DNA from 2 places in the Micromonospora sp. NPDC047527 genome. Region 1 is predicted to be linked to the other one. Evidence: riboswitches for the same ligand, from Rfam matches in the RefSeq annotation. Region 1 holds a riboswitch; the other holds the start of a gene.

The links. Region 1 has a riboswitch for cobalamin ahead of ABZ808_RS08615 (acyl-CoA thioesterase). Riboswitches for the same ligand answer to the same signal wherever they lie in the genome.
Region 2: it holds a riboswitch for cobalamin, as region 1 does, so the genes downstream of both, ABZ808_RS07495 (ribonucleoside-diphosphate reductase subunit alpha) here and ABZ808_RS08615 (acyl-CoA thioesterase) in region 1, are expected to answer to the same signal.

Annotation. Positions count from the first base shown of each region.
Region 1 covers NZ_JBEYTK010000001.1:1,936,339-1,943,313, reverse strand. Annotated here, with positions in the region: gene metE (5-methyltetrahydropteroyltriglutamate--homocysteine S-methyltransferase) at 1-790, shown strand, start outside; partial or broken gene ABZ808_RS08620 (hypothetical protein) at 1,014-1,354, opposite strand; cobalamin riboswitch at 1,488-1,703, shown strand; gene ABZ808_RS08615 (acyl-CoA thioesterase) at 1,897-2,343, shown strand; partial or broken gene ABZ808_RS08610 (LysE family translocator) at 2,404-2,505, shown strand; gene ABZ808_RS08605 (LysE family translocator) at 2,564-2,974, shown strand; gene ABZ808_RS08600 (ABC transporter substrate-binding protein) at 3,096-3,950, shown strand; gene ABZ808_RS08595 (hypothetical protein) at 4,014-4,469, opposite strand; gene ABZ808_RS08590 (hypothetical protein) at 4,613-5,065, opposite strand; gene ABZ808_RS08585 (hypothetical protein) at 5,095-5,616, opposite strand; gene ABZ808_RS08580 (hypothetical protein) at 5,876-6,208, opposite strand; gene ABZ808_RS08575 (immunoglobulin-like domain-containing protein) at 6,599-6,975, shown strand, end outside.
Region 2 covers NZ_JBEYTK010000001.1:1,680,059-1,687,033, forward strand. Annotated here, with positions in the region: gene ABZ808_RS07485 (glycoside hydrolase N-terminal domain-containing protein) at 1-264, shown strand, start outside; gene ABZ808_RS07490 (ribonucleotide-diphosphate reductase subunit beta) at 351-1,346, opposite strand; gene ABZ808_RS07495 (ribonucleoside-diphosphate reductase subunit alpha) at 1,397-3,715, opposite strand; cobalamin riboswitch at 3,906-4,123, opposite strand; gene ABZ808_RS07500 (MFS transporter) at 4,210-5,436, opposite strand; gene ABZ808_RS07505 (ROK family protein) at 5,478-6,572, shown strand; gene ABZ808_RS07510 (GH92 family glycosyl hydrolase) at 6,650-6,975, opposite strand, start outside.

The DNA of each region.
Region 1 (6,975 bases):
CCAGTACTTCGGCGAGCAGTTGAGCGGGTTCGCCGCCACCGAGCACGGCTGGGTGCAGTCCTACGGCTCCCGCTGCGTACGCCCACCGATCATCTACGGCGACGTGGCCCGCAAGGCGCCCATGACGGTCGGCTGGTCCACCTACGCCCAGTCGTTGACCGACCGGCCGGTCAAGGGGATGCTCACCGGTCCGGTGACGATCCTGGCCTGGTCGTTCGTTCGGGCCGACCAGCCGCTCGGCGACACCGCCGACCAGGTCGCGCTCGCCTTGCGTGACGAGTGCCGTGACCTCGAAGCGGCCGCTATCCGGGTGATCCAGGTCGATGAGCCGGCCCTGCGTGAGACGCTGCCGTTGCGCAAGGCCGACCAGAAGGCGTACCTGGACTGGGCTGTCGGCGCGTTCCGCCTGGCGACCTCCGGCGTCGCCGACGACACCCAGATCCACACCCACCTGTGCTATTCGGAGTTCGGGGAGGTCATCACCGCCATCGACGCTCTCGACGCCGATGTCACCAGCATCGAGGCATCCCGCTCGAAGATGGAAGTCCTTGATGACCTCGCCGCGATCGGATACCGCCGGGGTGTCGGCCCCGGGGTGTGGGACATTCACTCTCCCCGGGTGCCCTCGCATGCCGAGGTCGTCGAGGCGCTACGACGGGCAGTGGCGGCGGTCCCCGCGGAGCGGCTGTGGGTTAACCCCGACTGCGGTCTCAAGACCCGCGGCTATGCCGAAGTTGAGGCATCTCTCGAGCACCTGGTCGTCGCTGCCAACGAGCTTCGCGACAGGTGAGGGCCGTGCCGGGCGGACCATCGACTGGTCCCGCCCGGCACGTCGGCACGGTGGGTTCGGTAGTGATCCGACGCGCCGCTCACGGCCGGCACGTTCGCCACCACCTGCAGCGAATGTATGGGTCTGCTGCACCGATAGGTGACATCCGAGTTGGCTTGCCCTGGCGGCGGGCATGCCGGACGGCGGTCATCCAATACCGCGATCGTTAGTGGTCGAGGCAGTCGCTACGCCGCTGCGCGCCCGACAGTAACGGCATCACCGTGAGCGACACCGCGGCCAGGGCCAGATCGATCGTGGAGTGCTCCGCGCGGTCGGCGCCGACGAGCGCGCGTACCGACTCGACGGACACGTACGCGGCGAGGGCGAAGAACGACAGCGATGATCCGCAGGGCGGTGCGTTCGTGCGTGGTTGGGGCCGGAGAACTGCCAGGCGACGGCGCCGGCCGAGGCCACCTCGATGACGGAGTCGAGCCCGAACCCGATTAGCGCGGTCGAGGACGCCATCGTCCCGGCGCTGATGGCGATGACCGCCTCGACGACGTTGTAGGTGATCGTCGCGGCGACCTTCGCCCTGCCGCGTACCGAGCGGTCGGACCGGTCAGGCGGGCAACCGAGCCAGCTTGGCCACGACCGGTCGACGAACCAGTCGACGTCAGGCCCACCTGCCTCGGCGGCGGTAAGTCCTTGACGATCAACTAGACTGGCTGGTGGCGCTGGTTCGCCTGGTCGTGACCGGCTGGGCGTCGTAAGAGGGAACCCGGTGGAAGTCCGGGACTGCCCCGCAGCGGTGAGTGGGAACGACCGCCGTCATCAGCACTGGGCCAGCCGGCCTGGGAAGCGACGGCCAGTAGGGGACCGGCACGACCGGTCAGGCCCGCGAGTCCGAAGACCTGCCCGCGCTGCGTACACAACCGTGTGCGCTGCCGTCGGCCTCGCGGGTGGGCTGAGCGGGTGACATGCCGCGCGGTGTGCGCCGGTGCGTCCTCGTCAGCGTGTCCGCGGTTCCGGCGGTGTGGTTTCCCGAGGGACGGACTACCGCTGTGCACGACACCACCACGACCGCCGGCCGAGCGCCGTCGGCCTCGCACCTGACCCTGTCGCAGATCATGGACCAGCATCACACCAACCTGATGGGTACGGTGCACGGCGGCCGGATCCTCAACCTCATCGACTCGGTGGCCGGTGTGGTCGCCGCCCGGCATTCCGACGGCCCGGCGGTGACCGCCGCGATCGACGAGACCGCGTTCCTGCGCGCGGTCCGGGTCGGTGACGTTGTGCACGTCGACGCCCGGATCACCTGGGCCGGACGCAGCTCGATGGAGGTGGCTGTCAAGGTGACCGCCGACCGGTGGGACCGGGCGGTGCCGCCCACCGATGTGGCCACGGCTCATCTGGTCATGGTCGCGATCGACGACGACGGTCAGCCGCGTTCGGTGCCGCCGTTGCTGCCGGAGACTGACGGTGATCGGCGGCGGTACCGCGAGGCGGAGATCCGCCGCGAGCACCGGTTGGCCCTGCGGCGGGCGCTGCTCGACGGCACCGAGGAGGGCTGAGACGTGCTCGGGCTGTCCATTGCGGCGCTGGCCGGGTACCTCGCCGCGATCGTCGTGCTCATGGTGACGCCGGGTCCGGACATGATGTTCGTGCTGGCCAACGCTACCCGCTACGGCACCCGCGCGGGGGTGGTGGCCGCGCTCGGCGTCGCTGCCGGGGAGGCGGTACACATCGCGGCGGTCGTCTGCGGACTCGCCGCGGTGATCTCCGCTTCGCCGGGTGCTGTTCACAGTGATCCGCTGGGTCGGTGCGGCGTACCTGATCATCCTCGGGGTGCGGGCCCTGCGCGGCGCCGGCGCTGCGCCCACCGGGAAGCCGGAGCAGGGTGGCAGCTCCGGGCGGGCCTTCCTGCGTGGACTGGTGACCAATCTCCTCAACCCCAAGATGATCCTGTTCAGCGTGGCGTTCCTGCCTCAGTTCGTCGACCCGGCACAGGGCAACGCGACCGCCCAACTGGTGCTTCTCGGTGCGGTCTTCGTTGCGGTGCAACTCGCCGTCGACATCGCCCTGGGCGTCGGTGCCGGGCGACTCGGCAGTCGCATGACTGACGGTCGCTGGTCGCGGCGCATCAACCGGATCTGCGCGGCGGCGTTCGTCGCGCTCGGGGTACGCCTCGCGTTCGGGTCGTAGCGAGGGCCGGTGGCCGCCGCCGTGGTCCGGCTCGCGGAGTGGACGCGGCGTGGTCATGCCTGGTAGGCAGGCGGGTGTGCGCATCGTCTCACTGCTGCCAGCGGCCACGGATATCGTGGCCATGCTCGGCCTGACCGGGAACCTGGCTGGCCGCACGCACGAATGTGACTGGCCGCCGGGTGCCCTGGTGGATGTTCCGGTGGTGACTGGGACATCATTGCCCGAGGCGTTGACGAGCCGGGAGATATCGGCGGCGATCACTGGCGATGCGCACCGAGGGTCCTCGTTGTACCAGCTCGACGTTCCGATGCTGGAGGACTTGAAGCCGGATCTGATCCTGACCCAGGACCTGTGCGATGTGTGTGCGGTCTCCTATGCGAGGGTCAACGACGCGGTTCGGTTGATCGATCTCGATACCAGGGTGGTGTCCCTGGAGGCGAGGACCATCGGCGGGATACTGGACACGGTCGACGCCGTGGCCGCCCTGACCGACACCGCGGGCAGGGCGGCCGAGATCCGGGCGGACGCCGAACGTCGTCTCGCCGCGTTGCCCGGCCCGGGGACCGGTGCGCCGACTGTGCTGTTCGTCGAGTGGCTCGACCCGTTGATGCCAGGCGGGCACTGGGTACCGGAGCAGATCACGCTCGCGGGCGGACGGTCTTTGCTGCTCGGCCCGGGGGCGCACAGCACCCCACATCGGTGGTCGGTGGTCGCCGACCTGGCCCCCGACGTGGTGGTGTTCGGGCCGTGTGGGTTCACGCCTGAACGGACCGTCGACGAGCTGCCTGTGGCGGCCGGGCAGCCCGGCTGGGCCGATCTGCCTGCCGTTCGTCGGGGGCAGGTGTGGGTCGTTGACGGGCCCGCCTACTTCAACCGCCCCGGCCCGAGGGTCGTCGATGGCGCGGAGATCCTCGCCGCGATACTCGCCGGCCGCCCGGACTCCCGCGCTCAGCGGATCTCCGTCGGGGCAGTTTGACGCTGCCGTGCCCGAGCGGCCGGTGCGGCATCGGCGGCGGCACGCCGCCGTCCCGCCCTGGGCTCAGGTGAGCGTGCTGCGGATTTCGGCGGCGCCAGCGACGAGTCGGGTCAGGGCTTGTTCGACCTCCGGGTAGCCGCGGTCCTCAGGCCGCAGTCCGGGTTGCCCCGGCGCCTGGCGCAGTTCCGTGGTCTGGGGAAACGATCCGGTGGTGGTGGGCGGTGGACGGTTCAGTCGGGCCTGCTGGATGGCGGCCCGCTGCGCGTAAGGCCCGCGTCGTAGGTGTTCCGGGCGAAGCGCGTCGAGTCGGGCCCGGACACCGTCCTTACGCCACGCCGCCGGGATCGCCGGCAGAGCAGTGGGCAGGCCACCGACACCGTCGCGCAGTGCGCGTCCGAGAGCGACGACCTCGTGGACCTTCTGCTGGGCGAACGCGAGCCGGACACGCAGGTCCTGGTCCAGGTCAGGTTCGGCGGCGAGGTCCACCGGCACGTGCAGCAGCGAACAGGATGTCGACACCGCGACATGGTCGGCCAGGGCGGTCAGTACGGCACCGGTCGCGGTGGCGGTGCGGAGGCCGGTACGCCAGATGTTGCGCCCGTTCCGCCCAAGGCTGGACCGGTCGGGAGTCCGGTTGGGCCCGGACTCCCGACCGAGGCCCGCTACGGCGGGGAGATGGACGGCGCCTGCCCGGAGCCGAAGCGCCATCCTTCGACGGTGCCCCGGGCGGGGTAGTAGCTGCTCGCGACGAGGGTGCTGTAGGACCAGGTGCCGCCGGGTACGGCGTGCCAGTACGACCAGTACGCGCTGGCGGGCGGCGTGTTGACACACGGTTCAGAGGCGGCTGTGGGATAGCCGCTGATTCGGCAGATGAAGGCGAGACCCCACCGTTGGGTACCCGTCACGGCGAAGCCGGCTCCCTGCAACGCGGCGAGGCCGGTCGGCGGATCACCCAGACGGCAGCCGGTCTGGACACCAAGGCCGAACGCGGTGAGGTCGACCACCACCGTGACGCCCGCACCCGGGGCGCACGCCGCCGCGTGCGCGGCACGTGGCACCGGGTCGACGGCGACCAGGCCGACGCTGACGATGGTGGCCGCTGACAGCAGCGCCATCCGTCGGCGAATCGTCGCTCGCCGGCGGGTCACCATGGCGCACACGCCAGGATGGGCGCGGCACTTTGAGCGCCGGCGGCCGACAACGTCGCATACCCGGCGCCGGCGATGCCAGGCACGGCCTGAGCGGTGGCCCGGGCGGCGGTGCTCGCATCGAACCCGCCGGGGGTGTACGCGATGGCGCCGCGGTCGGCCGGTGCGCCCGTGCAGGTGACCTGCAAGCTGACCAGGAACTGACGGGCGCGTAGCCAGGCCAACGACCGACCGGCGGCGAAGAGCGCCTGGGCGGCGAGCCCGGTGCTGTTCGCGTTAGTCACGCCGTTCGCGGCGAACGAGCCATCATTGCTCTGTACGGAGACCAGCCACTGCGCAGCCGAAGCCGCGACCAACGGACGGTCCGCGGCCAGCAGGGCCTGAAGGGCCAAGGCGGTCGCGTCGACGTCGCTGACACAGGTCGGCTGCGCGAGGAACAGCGGGAAGCCACCGTCGGCGCACCGGCTCGTGGCCAGGAACGACACCGCCGCCGACGGTGCACCTCCGGCCCGGTCCACCGCCAGCACCGCGAAGGACTGCGTGAAGGTGTTGCTGTAGTCGCCGAACGCCGACCGGTCGGAGTACCGGCCGGCTCCTCGGCAGCGACGGCGCGCCGCTCCAGGTCGCCGGGCTCGGTGAGATCGTCGGGGTGTTCCTCGACCGGACGCCGTTCTACGCCGAGTCCGGTGGCCAGCACGAGCAGGTCTTCCAGGTCGTTCCACCTCCCGACGCTCCGACGGGGTCAGAGCGGGAAGCAACGACGGCCAGTCACCCACGTCAGCCACCCACCAGCGGGACGAGCCGCACGAAGGCCATCTCGGGATCCGCGAGCAGGTCGATCTCCTCGTCCAGATCCTCGACCTGGCGGTCACCCACCAGCAGCACCGAGCCGTTACGGGCGAAGGCGGTACACGCCGCGTCCGCCTGACGTTCCCAGTCCAGCCGTCGGCCGCGACCGACCCGATAACCGTTCAACGTCGCCTCCGCGTCGGTCGGCCGCACCGGACCCCGGAAGACCTCGGCCTGGTCGGCGTTGAACCGCGTCACCTCCTCGCGGACGCGCAACCGGACCAGCTCCCGCACGGTGATGCGCTCCGGCAACCCGGTCAACGGTCACCGATCGATGGCCCTGCCCGTCGCTGTCTCGTCCCGCACCGTCACCGTGGCCATTGCGTCGCGCTCCCTTGCCTCGAGGTGATCGGCATCATGGCACGACGGTCCGACAGCCCCGCACCACGTCGCCATGGGGCGATCGCGGCAGCGCCGAACAAGCGGCGTGGCCGCAGGTCGCAACGCAGTGCGTTGACCTTGCTGCGCACCATAGTTAGCGTTAACAAACTCCGTCCACTCCAGAGGGAGCCCCACCACCACGCCCCACCACCACGCCCCACCACCACGCCCCACCACCACGCCCCACCACCGGTCAAGGAGGATCAATTGAGACGGCGACAGCGAAGGCCCCGTCCCAGGCTGAGTCGGAAGGGCAGAGGTGCCGCGATCGTGGCACTGGGTGCACTTCTGTCGGTCTCGTTCGCGGCGACGCCCTCGCACGCTGCCGAAGGGCAGCTCACCGAGGGTCTGGTGCACCATCTCCGACTCGACGAGACCAGCGGAACGACGCTTGTCAACTCGGGGAGCGCGGGTGCGGCGGCGAACGCCACGCTCGTGAACCCCGGGAAGGCGACCTTGACCGGCGAGGGGGTCAGATTCAACCCCGACGCCTACGCGGGCGCGCTCGACGGCGCGTACGTGAGACTGCCGGACGACATCACCGCCGGCATGTCCAACCTCACCGTCGACTACGACGTGTGGATCGACCCGGCGAACGTCGGCGAGCACCAGATGTGGAGCTTCGGTCGCAAGTCCGGCTCGTGCGA
Region 2 (6,975 bases), 260 kb from region 1:
GCCGGCGGCTTCCAGGCCACCGTGACCGTCACCGCCGGTTCCACGTCGATCAACGGGTGGACCGTCTCCTGGACCTTCCCCAACGGGCAGACCATCGGCCAGCTCTGGAGCGGCACCCACACCCAGAACGGATCGGCCGTCCGCGTGACAAACGCCGCCTACAACGGCGCGCTCGCCGCCGGCGCCTCGACCACCTTCGGGTTCACCGGCGCCTGGAACGGCACCAACAACCCGCCGACCAGCCTCACCTGCACCACGAGCTGAGTCGCCGATACCCCCGCGCGGGAGCCGGGGCTCGGCCACCCGCCGACCGGGCGGCGGGTGGCCGAGCCCCACGCGCAGACCGCCGGCTAGAAGTCGTCGTCGAAGGCGACCGCGCCCGTCACCCCGACCTGGTACGCCGACACCCGCCGCTCGAAGAAGTTGGACAGCTCCTGCACGTCCTGCAACTCCATGAAGGCGAACGGGTTGGACGACCCGTAGTGCGGCGCGATGCCGAGCTGGGCGAGGCGGCGGTCGGCGACGTGCTGGAGATACTCCCGCATGTCGGCCAGGGTCAGGCCGGGCACGCCGTGGCCCACCAGGTCCTCGGCGAACTGCACCTCACACTCGACGGCCTCGGTGAGCATCTGACGGACCTGGTCGGCGAGGTCGTCGTCGAACAGGTCCGGCTCCTCGGCGCGGACGGTGTCCACGACGTCGAACGCGAACGCCATGTGCATGGACTCGTCGCGGAACACCCAGTTGGTGCCGGAGGCCAGGCCGTGCAGCAGACCCCGGGAGCGCAGGAAGTAGACGTAGGCGAACGCGCCGTAGAAGAACAGCCCCTCGATGCAGGCGGCGAAGCAGATCAGGTTGAGCAGGAACGTGCGCCGGTCCTGGCGGGTTCGCAGCTCCCGTAGGTCGCTGAGGGAGTCGATCCAGCGGAAACAGAACTCGGCCTTGCGTCGGATCGAGGGGATGTTCTCGATGGCGGCGAAGGCCTCGAACCGCTCGGTCTCGTCGGGGACGTACGTGTCGAGCAGGTTGAGATAGAACTGGACGTGCACGGCCTCCTCGAACAGTTGCCGGGACAGGTAGAGCCGGCCCTCCGGGCTGTTGACGTGCTGGTACAGGTTGAGCACCAGGTTGTTGGCGACGATCGTGTCGCCGGTGGCGAAGAACGCGACCAGGCGGCTGACCAGGTGCCGCTCGGCCGGCGAGAGCCTGTCGAGGTCGGCGAGGTCGGCGTGCAGGTCGACCTCCTCCACCGTCCAGGTGTTGCGGATGGCGTCGCGGAACCTGTCGAAGAAGTGCGGGTAGCGCATCGGGCGGAGGGTGAGGTCCATCCCGGGGTCGAGCAGCATGTGCGTGGTCCTCGTGTCGGTGACGGTGTCGGTAGTGGTGTCGGCGGCGGTCACTGGCAGGCCTCGCACGACTCGGGGTTCTCCAACGAGCAGGCCAGCGCGTCCGCGTCGGTCGTCGACGGCGCGAGGACCGCGACGGTGGCCTGCTGGATCCGCGTGGCGGGGCGGGAACGCAGGTAGTAGGTGGTCTTCAGCCCGGCCTTCCAGGCGTACAGGTACATCGAGGAGAGCTTGCCGATGGTCGGCGAGGCCAGGAACAGGTTCAGCGACTGGGACTGGTCGATGAACGGGGCACGAGCGGCGGCCAGGTCGATCAGCGCCCGCTGCGGCAGCTCCCACGCGGTGCGGAACAGCTCCCGGACGTCGGCCGGCAGCTCGGTGATGCCCTGCACCGACCCCTCGGCTCGCTTGATCGCCGACCGGGTCCGGTCGGTCCACAGGCCACGGGCCTTGAGCTCGCGTACCAGAGCGGTGTTGACCTGGAGGAACTCACCCGACAGGGTCTCGCGCTTGAACAGGTTGGACACCTGCGGCTCGACGCACTCGTAGCACCCGGCGATCGAGGCGATGGTCGCCGTCGGGGCGACCGCCACGAGCAGCGAGTTGCGCAGCCCGTTCGCCCGCACCCGCTCGCGCAGCGCGGCCCAGCGCGCGGTCTGCGTACCCTCGATGCCCCACAGGTCGGGTTGCAGGTTGCCCCGCGCGGCCCGGGTCTGCCCGAACGCCGGGTGCGCGCCGAAGCGGTGCGCCAGGTCGGCGGAGGTCTCCAGCGCGGTCAGGTACAGCTCCTCGCTGATCCGGGTGGACAGCTCCCGCGCGGCCGGCGAGTCGAACGGCAGCCGCAGCGCGAAGAACACGTCCTGGAGGCCCATCAGCCCGAGCCCGACCGGCCGCCAGCGGGGGTTGCTCGCCGCCGCCTGCGGGGTCGGGTAGTAGTTGATGTCGATGACCCGGTCGAGGAACGTCACGGCGGTGCGGACCGTGGCGCGCAGCCGATGCCAGTCGATGCCGTCGGCGGTGAGGTGCGCGGCGACGTTCACCGAGCCCAGGTTGCACACCGCAGTCTCGGCGTCGCTGGACACCTCGATGATCTCGGTGCAGAGGTTGGACAGGTGCACGACGTTGCCCGGCTCGGCCGTCTGGTTGCACAGCCGGTTGGCGGCGTCCTTGAACGTCATCCACCCGTTGCCGGTCTGGGCGAGGGTCCGCATCATCTTCCCGTACAGCTCCCGCGCGGGGACCTGCCGCACGTAGCGGCCCTGCGCCTCGGCCTCCCGGTACGCGGCGTCGAACCGCTCCCCCCACAGGTCGGGCAGCTCCGGCACCTCGTGCGGGTCGAACAGCGACCACATCTCGTCGGCCTCGACCCGGCGCATGAACTCGTCCGGGATCCAGTTGGCGAGGTTCAGGTTGTGGGTACGCCGGGCGTCCTCGCCGGTGTTGTCCCGCAGTTGCAGGAACTCCTCGACGTCCGGGTGCCACGGCTCCAGGTAGACGCAGGCCGCGCCCTTGCGCCGGCCGCCCTGGTTGACCGCGGCGACGCTCGCGTCCAGCGTGCGCAGCCACGGCACGATCCCGTTGGACTGCCCGTTGGTGCCACGGATCAGCGCGCCCCGGGACCGGACCCGGGAGTACGCGATGCCGATGCCACCGGCGAACTTGGACAGGTTGGCGACCTGCGCGTACCGCTGGTAGATCGAGTCCAGCTCGTCGCGCGGCGAGTCGACCAGGTAGCAGGAGGACATCTGCGTGTGCCGGGTGCCGGAGTTGAACAACGTCGGGGAGCTGGGCAGATAGGCCAGGCTGGACATCAGCCGGTAGAAGCCGACCGCCTCGTCCGGCGTACGGGACAGGCCGCAGGCCACCCGCAGCAGCCAGTACTGCGGGGTCTCCAGCACCAGCCGGCTGGTGGGGTGACGCAACAGGTACCGGTCGTACACCGTGCGCAGGCCGAAGTACTCGAACCTCCGGTCGCCGTCCGGGTCGATCGCGTCGTCGAGCATCTCGGCGTGCGTCGCGACGAACGCGGCGGTGCCGTCGCCGATCAGGCCCTCGGCGTGGCCGATCCGGATCGACGCGCTGAACGAGGTGACGCCCTGCCGACGCACCTCCTTGTCGACGTAGCCGGACAGCAGCCGGGCGGCCAGGCGCGAGTACTGCGGTTCCTCGCCGATCATCTCGGCCGCGGTCTGGATGGACAGCCGGTCCAGCTCGGCCGTGGTCGCGCCGTCGTACAGGCCGCTGATCGTGCGGGTCGCCACGCGCATCGGGTCGACGTCGGCCAGGTCGTCGGCCCACCGCTCGACCGCCCGGACGATCCTGTTCACGTCCACGGGCTCGGTGGCGCCGTCGCGCTTGCGGACCTGCATCGGCGTCCGTCGCAGCGCCGTCTCGCCGCTGACCGGGGCTACCTCGGTGACTGTCACCACTCACTCCTCGCGAGTTCGAGACCAGATGGCCCTCGGACGCGAGGAGACAGACACCGGCGGACGCCACGCTGGGCGTGGGTCAGGTGGCGTCAGCCGTCCCACGCGGCCTCGGACCGCCGCGCACCCGGGTGCGGGTACGCGGCGCGCTGGCAGGTCTTCGGACTCGTGGGCACGACCGGGCTCGCCGGTCTCCTACTGGCCGTCGCTTCCCGGGCCGATTGGTGGCCCAGTGCCGATGACGGCTGTCGTTCCCACTCACCGCTGCGGGACAGTCCCGGATTCCCACCGGGTTCCCTCTTGCCTCGACCACTCCGAACGAGCGGCCGAACCAGCTGCGCTCGACACCATATATAGGGGCAGCAGCGTTTGTCACACCCCACATGTCGACGTCGGCGTGTCGGCGGCACCGACGCCCACCACCATCGATCGACGGGTCAGCCCGCGAGTGCGACTGTCTCCGCGGCCCGCGTGCGTCGCTCGACCGAGAAGCTGATCCCCGCCAGGCCCAGGCCGGCAATCGCAAGGACCACGCCCACCCAGGCCGGCGCGAGGTAGCCGAAGCCCGCGGCGATGACGACGCTGCCCAGCCCGGCACCGAGGCTGTTGGCGATGTTCATGGCGGACTGGCTCATCGCCGCGCCCATCAACTGCGCGCCCGGCGCGACAGTGATCAGGCGCGCCTGCAGGACCGGCCCCAGGTAGAGGCTTGTCGCGCCCACCAGGAACGCACCGACGAACAGGCCGACGCCGTTCGATGCGACGAGGCCGAAGACGGCGATGCTGACGATCATGGCGACGAAACCGACGTACATGCTCCGGCGCAGGTCCCGGTCCGCGAGCCAACCGCCCAGGGCGTTGCCGACTGTCATGCCCAGGCCCACCGCAACGAGCACCCACGGCACGGTCGTGGCCGAAAGGCCGGCGACGTCGGTAGTGACCGGCGCGAGGTAGGTGTTGACAGCGAAGAGACCGGCGAGGCCCACCGAGCCGGTGGCCGCCACGAGCCACACCTGCGAGGTCCGCAGGGCCCGCAACTCGGCGGCCGGCGAGGCGTCGACGGCCGCCACGACCTCCGGAACGACAGCCAGCACCGCCAGCAGCGTGAGCACGAACACACCGGCGATGACCAGGTACGCGGCTCGCCAGCCGACCGCCTGCCCGAGCCGCGTGACCGCCGGCACGCCCACCAGGTTGCTCACGGTCAGACCACCGAGCACGGCGGCGAAACCCCGGGCCTCGTTGCCGGGGCCGAGCAGGGCCGCCGCGAGCAGACCCGCCGCGCCGAAGTACGCGCCGTGCGGCAGTGCCGCGACGAACCGGGCCACCAGCACCAGGTCGAACGTCGGCGCGATCGCCGAGGCGACGGTGCCGACGATGAAGAGGACGAGCAGACCGAGCACCAGTTTCTTGCGCGGCAGTCGGGCGGTCAGCGCGGCGATCAGGGGCGCGCCCACCACCACGCCGAGCGCGTAGGCGCTGATCGTCCACCCGGCGCGGGCCACCGCGTCCGACGACGACTCGGCGTACTGCTGCGGGAGCAGGCCGCGTGCGATGTCGGGCAGCAGGCCCATCGCCGCGAACTCGGTGAGGCCGACCGCCACACCGCCCAGCGCCAACGCGAGAACCGCCCCCAGGCGTCGATTTCTGCTCAGTGCATGCACCGAGCGAATTTAGCAACAGCGTTGCGTAATAGGGTGGTGAGATGACGCGCACCACAGCCGACGTCACCTTCCTGCGCGGCTACAACCAGGCGTTGGTCATGGCCGTGGGACGTACCGTGCGGACGTTCGAGCGGTCGACCGTGGTCGACGCCACCGGCCTGACACCCCAGGCGGTCTCCAAGGTCATCGCCCGCCTGACCGCCGACGGCCTGATCCGTCCCGCCGGCGTCCGCCGCCCCGGCATCGGCAAGCCGGCGATCGTCTACGAACTCGTCCCCGACAGCCGGTACGCGATCGGCGCCCACGTCGCCCGCCGTACGCTGCGGCTGGTCCTGGTCGACCTGGCCGGCACCGTGCACCACTCGACGGTCAGCCCACTGCCCGGCGACTTCACCCCGGCGCAGCTCCTCGACGCGCTGAGTTCCGGCATCGACGCGATACCCGGCAGCACCGACCTGCGGGGCAGGCTGACCGGCGTGGGCATCGGCATGATCGGCCCGCTGGACCACGCGCGGGGCCTGGTCCGGGACGCCCACGGGCTGCGGCACTGGCACGACATCCCGCTGCGCGAACTCGCCGAGGCGCACCTGGGCCTGCCCGTGCATCTCGACAAGGACGTCACCGCGGGGATCACCGCCGAGGCATGGCGGCACGGCGGGACGTTCGGCGACGCGGTCCTCATCATGGTCGAGTCCGGCATCGGCGGGGGCTTCTGGCTGGGCGGCACGGCCCACCGGGGCGCGCACACCAACGCCGGGGAGTTCGGCCACACCGTCGTCGCCCTGGACGGGCCGCCATGTGTCTGCGGGCGGCACGGATGCCTGGAGATCGTGCACCACCACGCCGCCGAGGCCGGCGACATCGAGCGGGCGGCCCGCGTCCTGGCGGTCGGCGTGGTCAACCTGCTCCAGACCCTCGACCTCTCCCGCGTGGTGCTGGCCGGCGCCGACCTCCTGCGGCACGCGGATACCTACCTCGCGGCGGTCGAGGAGGCCGTGCACACCGACGTGCCCCGCGCGGACTGGCTCACCACGGACGTGACCCTGTCCAGCCTCGGCGCGGACGTGATCGCCGCAGGCGCCGCCATGCAGGTCCTCGACCAGCACTACGGCGTTCCGGATCTCGCCCCGCTCTAGAGCTGTTCTGCCCGCGGCGAGCCGCGTGGGGCAGGCCGTGGTCACGGCCCGCCCCACGCGGCTGCGCTACCCCCGGCTCAGTTCGCGCCGGTGACGGTGAACGGCCGGGACACCGTCGTCGCCGACGTGGCGCCGCTGAGCGTGACGCTTGTCGCGCCCGCCTTCGCCGCACCCGGGACGACGACAGTCGCGCCGGAGATCACACCGTCGCCGTTCGCCCGCACGGTGGTGCCCGCGAGGCCGTCGCCGAAGGTGATGGTGACCGTCTCGTTCGGCGCGAACCCGAAGCCGTCGACCGTGATCGACGTCCCGCGCGGAGCCGCAGTGCTCAGCAGCGCCACCCGAGGCTGGTAGCTCGGCGCCTCCGCCCGCCCGGTCACCTGGACGGTGGCCGTGGCCGGCG